DNA from 2 places in the Gordonia sp. HS-NH1 genome. Region 1 is predicted to be linked to the other one. Evidence: riboswitches for the same ligand, from Rfam matches in the RefSeq annotation. Region 1 holds a riboswitch; the other holds the start of a gene.

Region 1 (4,815 bases):
TGGCCCACACCATGCGGATGATCGGCGTTGAGTGCTGAGCAGTTGGCGTAATCGGTCGCCGCCGATGCGGGTGCCGCCACCATCAGCGGGGCGACCGTCATCGACGCCGCGGCCAGGAATCCGAGGACCATCTTTCGCGAGCAACGCATCGTGCTTGACCTTCTTCTGTGTGTCCCCCGACACCTCATCGTGACGAGGTGACCTTACGGGGTCACGTTGTCGACAAGCGCGCTCATGGCGAAGATTGGTCCGGCCGACGGACAGGCGGGCTGTTGTCTGACAACGCGTGTTGATACAGTCCGCCCGAGAAACGCACACGACCAGCGGGGGAACAATGATCAGGAACGACGTCGAGTTCGATTCGTCGGGGACGACGTGCCGGGCCTGGTGGTACCGCCCCGACGGCTCCGCCCCCGCACCGGTGATCGTGATGGCACACGGCCTCGGCGGGGTGCGGCAGATGCGGCTCGACGCATTCGCCGAACGGTTCACCGAGGCCGGATACTCCTGTCTGGTCTTCGACTACCGCCACTTCGGGGACAGCGACGGCGAACCGCGCCAGCTCCTGTCCATCCGCCGCCAGCTCGACGACTGGGCCGCGGCGATCGCCTTCGCACGACGCCTCGACGGCGTCGACTCGTCACGAATCGTGTTGTGGGGCACCTCTTTCGGCGAAGGACATGTCCTCGTGGCTGGTCGCCGCGACGGTCGGGTCGCCGCAGTGATCTCCCAGTGCCCGTTCACCAGCGGGATCGCGTCGACCGCCGCGCTGGGTGTGGTGTCCGGCGCGAAGGTGACCGTGCGCGCGCTCGCCGACATCGTCGGGTCGGCATTCGGCCGGCCGCCGGTGACCGTGGGGCTCGCGGGCGAACCGCGAACCGCGGCGCTGATGACGGCCCCGGACGCGGTGTCGGGATATCTGCCGCTCATCCCCGAGGGCCTCGAGCTGCCCAACGAGGTCGCCGCCCGGGTCGGCCTGACGATCCCGTTGCACTCCCCCGGCCGGGCGCTCAAAGACCTCGACTGCCCGACCCTGCTGTGCGTGTGCGACGGGGACACCGTGGCTCCCGCGCGCCCGACGGTCAAATACGCGCGCCGCGCGCCGCGGGCCCGGGTGATCCGGTATCCGGTGGGCCACTTCGACATCTACGTCGGCGACGACTTCGAGCAGGTCGTCGCCGACCAGCTCGAGTTCCTGCGCGCAAGCGTGCCCGTCTAGGTCCTACAACCCGAATCGCGCCTGCATCGCTCGCAGCGTCTCCGCCGACGCCAGCAGTCCCGCGCGTTCCGAGTCCGACAGCGGGACGTCGAGCCGGGTCTGCGCACCGCCTCGGTCGACGACGGTCGGCAACGACAGGCACACACCCTCGAGCCCCTCGATGCCGTCGGCGCGTGTCGACACCGGCAGCACCCGGTGCTCGTTGTTCACGATGGCTTCGACGATCCGCGTCGCGGCGAGCCCGATGGCATAGTTCGTGGCACCCTTGCCCTCGATGATGGTGTAGGCGGCGTGCACGACCTCGTGGTGGATGCGTTCGCGCGCAACGGCATCCAGCGCCGGCCGGCCGGGCAGCGGTGTCCACGACGTCAGCGGCACCCCACCGATCGTCGCCGAACTCCACAGCGGGATCTCGGTGTCGCCGTGCTCGCCGGCGATGTAGGAGTGCACGCTCTGCACCGCCACGCCGCAGTGCTGTGCGAGGAGGAATCGCAACCGCGACGAGTCGAGCACGGTGCCCGAACCGAAGACCTGGCTGGGTGAGAGACCGCTGATCTCCTGAGCGGCGTAGGTGACGATGTCGACCGGATTCGTGACCATCACATAAATGGCGTCAGGGGCCACCTCCAAGACACCCGGGAGGATGGCGCGGGTCAGACCTATTGTCGCCTCGGCCAATTCGAGGCGGGACTGGCCGGGCTTCTGCTTCGCACCCGCGGTGAACACCACGACGTCGGCGTCCGCGCACACCGACACGTCGTCGGATCCGATGATGTCCGCCCGCGGGACGAACTCGAGTCCGTGGGACATGTCGAGCACTTCGGCGGTCACCTTGGCCGCGTTGATGTCGAGGAGCGCGATCGTCCGCGCCACCCCGCGGATGAGGGATGAGTAGGCGATCGCGGTACCCACCGCACCCGCCCCGATGATGGCCAGTTTCGTGTCTCGTGCATTCATCGGTTCACCGTTTCCGCCGTCACGTCGCCAGGTCGTCGCGTCCAGCCTAGGCGGTGTCACCCGGGATGTCCGGGCACGGCGACCGACCCGCGCCGCGCCCGGCTCGGGTGGATGTTGATAGCCTCACGACCGAGAACGGTCGCACCTGCACGCGCGGGTGCCGGGGAACCTGGTGCGAATCCAGGACTGGCGCGCAGCGGTATGGGGGACGGAACCGGCACGAAGCCACTGGGGAGACCCGGGAAGGCGCCGGTTCCGGACGAACCCGAGTCCGAATACCCACCGCTCTCGCTCGAGTCCACCGTGTATCTCGCGCACAGATACCCAGACCGTAAGGCCGTACCCGCCGTGTCCCGTCGTACCGTCGGCACGACCGAGATCGCCACCGCTCCGCCGGTTCGGCGACTCCGTTCGACGCCGCTAGCCGCAGTTCTGCTCGTCCTCACCCTCCTCAGCATCGCCCTGGCCACGGCGTTCGGCGCCGAGACCATTCCCGTCGCCGACGTGTGGCAGACCGTCGTCGGTCGCCTGACCGGTGCGGAACCCGACACCGCGCACGCCGTGATCATCTGGGATCTCCGTCTCCCCAGGTCCGTCCTGGCCGCGCTCGTCGGCGCCGGCCTCGCACTGGCCGGCGCTCTCATGCAGGCCCTGGTCCGCAACCCGCTGGCCGAGCCCTACCTGCTGGGCGTGTCGGCAGGTGCGGCAGTCGGGGCCACCGCCGTCATGACCCTCGGTGTGCTGGCCGGCCTCGGGGTGTGGTCGCTGTCCGGCGGGGCGCTTCTCGGCGCACTCGCGGCCACCGTCACGGTGTACCTGGTCGCCCGCGCGCAGGGCGGGTTGACCGCGCTGCGACTCATCCTCTCCGGCGTCGTGTTGTCGTCGGCCTTCATGGCGCTCTCGTCGCTGCTCGTGTTCACCGCCGCCGATCCGCACGCCGCCGACAACGTGATGTTCTGGATGCTGGGCAGCGTCGCCGGCGCCACGTGGGCGAAGGTGCAGATCGCGGGGGTGGTCGTGCTGGTCACCGTGATGGCGATGCTCGCGATCCATTCGTGGCTCGACGCCTACGCGGCCGGCACGGACACCGCGACGTCACTGGGGGTACCGGTCCGCGCGATGCGCAACGCGCTGTTCGGGATTCAAGGCGTCCTCGTCGGCGTCCTCGTCGCGGTGGCGGGCGGGATCGGTTTCGTCGGGCTCATCGTTCCCCACGCCGCCCGGTTGCTCGTCGGCGCCACCCACCGCGCGATGCTGCCGGTGGCGGTCTGCGGCGGGGCGCTGTTCCTGGTGTGGGTCGACGTCATCTCCCGGGTCGCCGCCGCGCCTCGGGAGATGCCCCTCGGTATCGTGACGGGGCTGATCGGCGCACCGATCTTCCTGTTCCTCATGGGTCGACGCCAGTACGTGTTCGGCGGGGGCTCATGACCGTCGCACCCCGACACCCGTCGATGGCGTTGCGCGCGAACGCACTCGCGTGCCGGCGAGGCGGGCGCGTCATCCTGCGCGCTGTCCACCTCGACGTCCCGGCGGGCACCCGACTGGCGATCGTGGGTCCCAACGGCTCGGGCAAGACCACCCTGCTGCGCACGCTGTGCGGTCTCGAACGCCCGGTCGCCGGCACCATCGACGTGGGCGGCGACGATCTGCACCGCATCCCGTCACGGCAACGCGCGCGGTCGATCGCGGTGGTCGGTCAGGAAGAACAGCCCTCCGCCGAACTGACCGTCGCCGAAGCGGTCGGACTCGGCCGGACCCCGTACCGGTCGGCCTGGTCCACGGGGAGTTCCGACGACTCGACGGTGGTCGCCGACGTGCTGGCGCGGGTCGGCCTCGACGGCTGGGGCACCCGCTCGTGCACCACCCTGTCCGGCGGCGAACGCCATCGCGTCGTGCTCGCCCGTGCACTCGCACAGCAGACCCCGATCCTGGTGCTCGACGAACCCACCAATCACCTGGACGCCGCCTGGCGCCTCCGGCTGATGGACATCCTCGACGAACTCGACGCCACCGTCCTCGCGGCGATGCACGACCTCGACCTCGTGCTACGCCACTTCGATTCCGTCGCAGTGGTTTCCGATGGTGGTGTGGTCGCCCACGGCCGACCTGTCGAGGTCTTGACGCCGGATCTGCTGGCCAACGTCTTCGAGGTGTCCGGGACTGTCGTCACGCACCCGTCGACGGGTCTGCCGCACCTGCTGCTCGACACCCCGTCCTCATCTGTGCCCCGAACCCGCCTGTCCCCCGAGCTCTGACGAAAGTCACCCCGTGAGAGGAAAACCCTTGAGTACACGTACCTTCCGAATCCACCCGACCCTAGGCGTCCTGGTCGCCGCGTTGACCCTGGGCGCTGTCACCGCCTGCGGAGCCGACAGCACCGCCGCGTCGGAAAACACTGTGACCGTGACCAATTGCGGAACCGACGTCGCATTCCCCCAGCCCCTCGATCGACTGTTCGTCAACGACGGCGGCATGATCGCGATCGCACTGGCGGCGGGCGCCCGGGACAGCATGGTGGCGGTCAGTGCGCTCGCCCGCGACAAAGACGTCCTGCGGCTCGAGTACGGACCTCAGGTGGACACGCTCAACGAGGTCGCGGCCGAACGCCCCACTCTCGAGAACATCGTCGCGGCCGAACC
Region 2 (4,815 bases), on a different contig from region 1:
CGCGGTCGTGGGTGATGTCCTCGATTCGCCAGCTGGTCGCCCCCAGGGCGAACACATCGCCGACCCGCGACTCGTAGACCATCTCCTCGTCGAGTTCGCCCACGCGAGTGGCCTTCTCGCCGACCATGAACACGCCGAACAGGCCGCGGTCGGGGATCGAACCGCCCGAGGTGACCGCGAGGCGCTGGGCTCCGCGGCGGCCGGTGATGACTCCGGCGTCGCGGTCCCAGTTGACCCGGGGGCGCAGCTCAGCGAACTCGTCGGACGGGAAACGTCCCGCGATCAGGTCGAGGGTCGCGTCGAAGACGCCTCGGCCCAGTTCGCGGTAGGGCGCCGCTCGCCGCACCACGTCGTACCAGTGGTCCACCTCGAGGTCGTCGACCGCTGCGGCCGCGATGGTCTGCTGGGCGAGGATGTCGAGGGGGTTCTGGGGAACCTTGATCTCCTCGATCGCCCCGTCGAGCATCCGGCTGACGGTCACGGTGCAGTGCAGCAGGTCGGTGCGGTGCTTCGGGTAGAGGATGCCCTGGCTGATCTCGCCAACCTGGTGTCCCGCGCGACCGATCCGCTGCAGTCCGCTGGCGACCGACGGCGGCGACTCCACCTGGATCACGAGATCGACCGCGCCCATGTCGATACCGAGTTCGAGTGAGCTGGTGGCCACCACGCACGAGAGTCGTCCGGCCTTCAGGTCGTCCTCGATCTGGGCGCGCTGCTCCTTGCTGACCGAGCCGTGGTGTGCGCGGGCGAGCACCGGCTCCGCGCCGGAGCTCGCGCCGCTGCCCATCACGAACGCCGGGGCACCGCCGGCGACCGACGGATTGCCGGTCGGTTCGGCCGGTTCGCCGTGGCGTTCGGCGTGGATCTCGTTGAGCCGGGCGGTGAGTTTCTCGGCCAGCCGTCGCGAGTTGGCGAAGACGATCGTCGCCCGGTTGGCCTCGATCTGGTCGACGATCGAGGCCTCGACGTACGGCCACAGCGAACCGGCGGTCGGCGAGAACGCGTCGTCCAGCGCGGCGGGATCGGCATCGGACACCGGGGGCGGGATGTTGGCCATGTCCTCGACGGGGACGTCGACGCGCAGGTCGAACGTCTTGTCGGCTTTGGGTTTGACCACCTGACACGGCGCGGCGCCGGACAGGAACCCCGCCACCACCCCCGGCGGACGGACGGTCGCCGAGAGTCCGATCCGCTGGGCGGGCTTGTCCAACAGCTCGTCGAGGCGTTCCAGGGTCAGCGCGAGGTGAGTGCCGCGTTTGGTCGCGGCGACCGCGTGCACCTCGTCGACGATGATCGCCTCCACACCGGTGAGGCTCTCCCGCGCGGCCGAGGTGAGCATCAGGTACAGCGACTCCGGGGTCGTGATGAGGATGTCGGGTGGGGTCTTGACCAGGGCGCGCCGGTCGGCGGCCGAGGTGTCGCCCGAACGAACGCCCACGGTGATGTTCGGCTCCGGGAGATTGAGTTCCTGGGCGGCGCGGGTGATGCCGGTCAACGGCGCGCGGAGGTTGCGCTCGACGTCGACGGCCAGTGCCTTCAGTGGCGAGATGTAGACGACCTTGGTGCCCGCGGGACGGCTGTCGGGGTCGGCGGCGAGCCGGTCGAGGGCCCAGAGGAACGCCGCCAGGGTCTTGCCCGACCCGGTCGGCGCGATGACCAGGGTGTTCGCGCCGTCGGCGATGGAGGTCCAGGCGCCCTTCTGCGCGGCCGTGGGCGAGGTGAACGCGCCCGTGAACCATCGTCGGGTGGGGGCGGTGAAGCGGTCGAGCACCGAAGCGCGGGGCATCTCTCCACTATGTCGCACGCGTACGACAGGACGCGGTATACAGTCATCCCACGCCTGTACGGGGAATCCGGTGAGAGTCCGGAACGGTCGCGCCACTGTGAACGCTGCCCATCGACGCGGTCGACGTTTCGACGGTGACGGGGAGACGTGAGTCAGGATGCCGTGCCGGCGTGCATCATATCCACGGACTCTCCGACGCGAGATCGGCGAAAGGACCCACCATGACAGCTCCTCGTACCACCGCGGTTGCACAGGCCGCACCGGCCCGTGCCCTGGCCGTACCGAACCTCTCGGTCGCGAGCACCGCCCTCTGGCTGAGCCTGACCGTGCTGTTGGCCGGACTCGCCTACTACTTCCTCGGGTACGACCAGGGTGTCGTGTCCGTCTTCGGTTCCGACACCCACGTGCACGAGTTCGTGCACGACGCCCGTCACTTCCTCGGCTTCCCCTGCCACTGAGCCGGCCTCGCCGGCCACACCGACAGGAAGTCGAACTCAATATGGAAAAGAAGTTCATCGGCGCCGGCCTGCTCGCAGGTCTGATCGCAGGAATCGTCTCGTTCGTGTTCGCCCGGTTCTACCTCGAGCCGGTGGTCGGCAAGGCCGTCGACTACGAGGGCGCCCGATCGGAGGCTGAGGAGGCGCTGGCCCACGCTGCCGAGCCGGGCGGCCACACCCACGGTGAGGGCGGTGAGCTGTTCACACGCGCGATGCAGGAGAACCTCGGTGCCGGCGTCGGCAACGTCGTCTTCGCCCTGTGTATGGGTGCGTTCTTCGCGGTGGCGTTCACCGTGCTGTGGAGCTACCTCGGCAGCCGTCACCCGGCCACCGATCCGCGAGCGGTCGCCGGCGCGCTGGGCGGGATCGGTTTCGTGGCCGTGTTCGCCGTGCCGTTCTTCGCCTACCCGGCGAACCCGCCCGCCGTCGGCGACGACGAAACGATCGGCGAACGAACCGGGGCCTTTCTCACCATCACCGTCGCGTCGGTGATCCTCGCGATCGCGGCGGTCGTCCTCGCACTCTGGCTGCGCCCGCGGATCGGCGGATTGATCTCGGCGGTCGCCGGCACCGCGGCCTACCTGGTCGGGGTCGCGATCGTGCTCGCGTTCTCGCCGTCGTTCAGCGAGGTCCCCGAACCGGTCCGCAACGACGCCGGCCAGATCGTGTTCCCCGGTTTCCCCGGTGACGTGATCGGAGATTTCCGGGTGTACGCGATCGCCAACCAGGTGATCCTCTGGACGGTCCTCACCGTTGTCTTCGCCTTGCTTCTGGGGGCGATGGCGCGATCGCGGACCGCCGATCGCGCACCGGCGGTGTCCTCGCAGGGCTGAGGCGATCGGTCACATGGACATCATCACCGCCGGTCGCACCGGCCCGAATCGGTCGGTGCGATTCGGCGGTGATCCGGTCCTGGACGAGCGCGGCCGTTCATCCGTCCTGCGGCTCGCCGCGTCGGTGACCCGATCCGTCGACACCTGCGGGCCGGAGGTCTCGACCCGGGAGACCGCCGAGTTGCTCGGTTCGACACCAGACCTCGTCGTCGACGACGCGCTGCGGACCCTGGACGTCGGGACGTGGGCGGGCCGTACCCCGGAGGACATCGATCCGGCCGAACTCGGCGGGTGGTTCGCCGACCCGGGAGCACGGCCGCATGGGGGCGAGAGCGTCTCCGATTTCGTCGACCGCGTCCACGCCTGGCGCGCCGCGCAGACGCGCCACGGCGATCGGTGTGTGGTGGTGGCGATGCCGGTGGCGCAGGCGCTGCTGTGCACCGATGCGGGACGGTTCTTCGCGCACGAGGTGCGCCCGGCGACGCTGTACACCTGCGCCGACGTGTGAAAGGAACAGATTCGCGACCACGTACCTAGACATCGGCAGTGACTCCTGACACAGTTGGGGACGACGAAACTGAAACATGTTCGCCCCCGGGCGGACACCGGTCTGGGAGTGTGACGATGTTCGAGTGGTCCGATGAAGATCTGATGGTTCGGGACGCCCTGCGGGCGTTCATCGACAAGGAGATCCGGCCACATCTCGACGAGCTCGAGTCCGGCGTCCTGCCGCCCTATGACATCACGCGCAAACTGCTGTCGAGCTTCGGTGTCGACGCCATGGCCAAGGATGCGCTCGAGAAGGAACTCGAGGCGGAAGCCAAGGGGGAGAAGAAGTCCTCCGGCGACGGTGGCGGCATGGGTGGATCGATGTTCATGATGGTCAACATCGAGCTCGCGGGTGTGTGCCTCGGCCTCGTCGCATCTCTGGGCGTGAGCATGGGGCTCACCGCCTCGACGATCCGCGGCAAGGGCACGCTGGCCCAGAAGAAGCGCTGGCTGCCGGAACTGGTCACGATGGAGAAGGTCGGCGCCTGGGCGATCACCGAACCCGACTCAGGGTCGGATGCCCTCGGCGGCATGAAGACAACGGTTCGTCGTGACGGTGACGACTACATCCTCAACGGACAGAAGACGTTCATCACCAACGGCCCCTACGCCGACACCATCGTCGTGTTCGCCAAGCTCGACGACGGCAGCGGAATCCCGATGCGGGATCGCAAGGTCCTGTCGTTCGTCCTGGACAAGGGAATGCCGGGCCTGATCCAGGGCAAGCCGTTCAAGAAGATGGGCATGATGAGCTCGCCGACGGGCGAGTTGTTCTTCGACAACGTGCGCGTCGGCAAGGACCGTCTGCTCGGCGAGACGGAGGACACCGGTTCGGATTCGCGTGGATCCGAAGGCGCGAAGGCCGGTTTCACCGCGGAGCGCGTCGGCATCGCCGCGCTGTCGCTGGGCATCATCAACGAGGCACAACGGCTGTCGATCGACTACGCGAAGAACCGGAAGCTGTGGGGTCAGGAGATCGCCCAGTTCCAGCTCATCCAGCTCAAGCTCGCCGAGATGGAGGTCGCCCGGATCAACGTGCAGAACATGCTCTTCAGTGCCCTCGAACGCGGCAAGGCGGGTAAGCCGCTCAGCCTCTCCGAGGCATCGGCGATGAAGCTCTACTCGTCCAAGGCGGCCACCGATGTCGCGA

What was found. A riboswitch is a leader RNA that binds a small molecule or an ion and turns the genes downstream of it on or off. The one in region 1 is predicted to bind cobalamin.
Region 2: linked by a shared signal. The riboswitch ahead of AMD30_RS06495 (CbtB domain-containing protein) and the one ahead of AMD30_RS21425 (FecCD family ABC transporter permease) in region 1 are both predicted to bind cobalamin.

The regions. Positions count from the first base shown of each region.
Region 1 covers NZ_LIYC01000047.1:909-5,723, reverse strand. The annotation lists gene AMD30_RS21440 (excalibur calcium-binding domain-containing protein) at 1-149, opposite strand, end outside; gene AMD30_RS21435 (alpha/beta hydrolase) at 335-1,219, shown strand; gene AMD30_RS21430 (L-lactate dehydrogenase) at 1,223-2,176, opposite strand; cobalamin riboswitch at 2,296-2,477, shown strand; gene AMD30_RS21425 (FecCD family ABC transporter permease) at 2,525-3,604, shown strand; gene AMD30_RS21420 (ABC transporter ATP-binding protein) at 3,601-4,431, shown strand; gene AMD30_RS21415 (ABC transporter substrate-binding protein) at 4,514-4,815, shown strand, end outside.
Region 2 covers NZ_LIYC01000005.1:182,633-187,447, reverse strand. The annotation lists gene AMD30_RS06500 (ATP-dependent helicase) at 1-1,786, opposite strand, end outside; cobalamin riboswitch at 1,803-1,970, shown strand; gene AMD30_RS06495 (CbtB domain-containing protein) at 2,008-2,244, shown strand; gene AMD30_RS06490 (CbtA family protein) at 2,286-3,116, shown strand; gene AMD30_RS06485 (histidine phosphatase family protein) at 3,130-3,624, shown strand; gene AMD30_RS06480 (acyl-CoA dehydrogenase family protein) at 3,741-4,815, shown strand, end outside.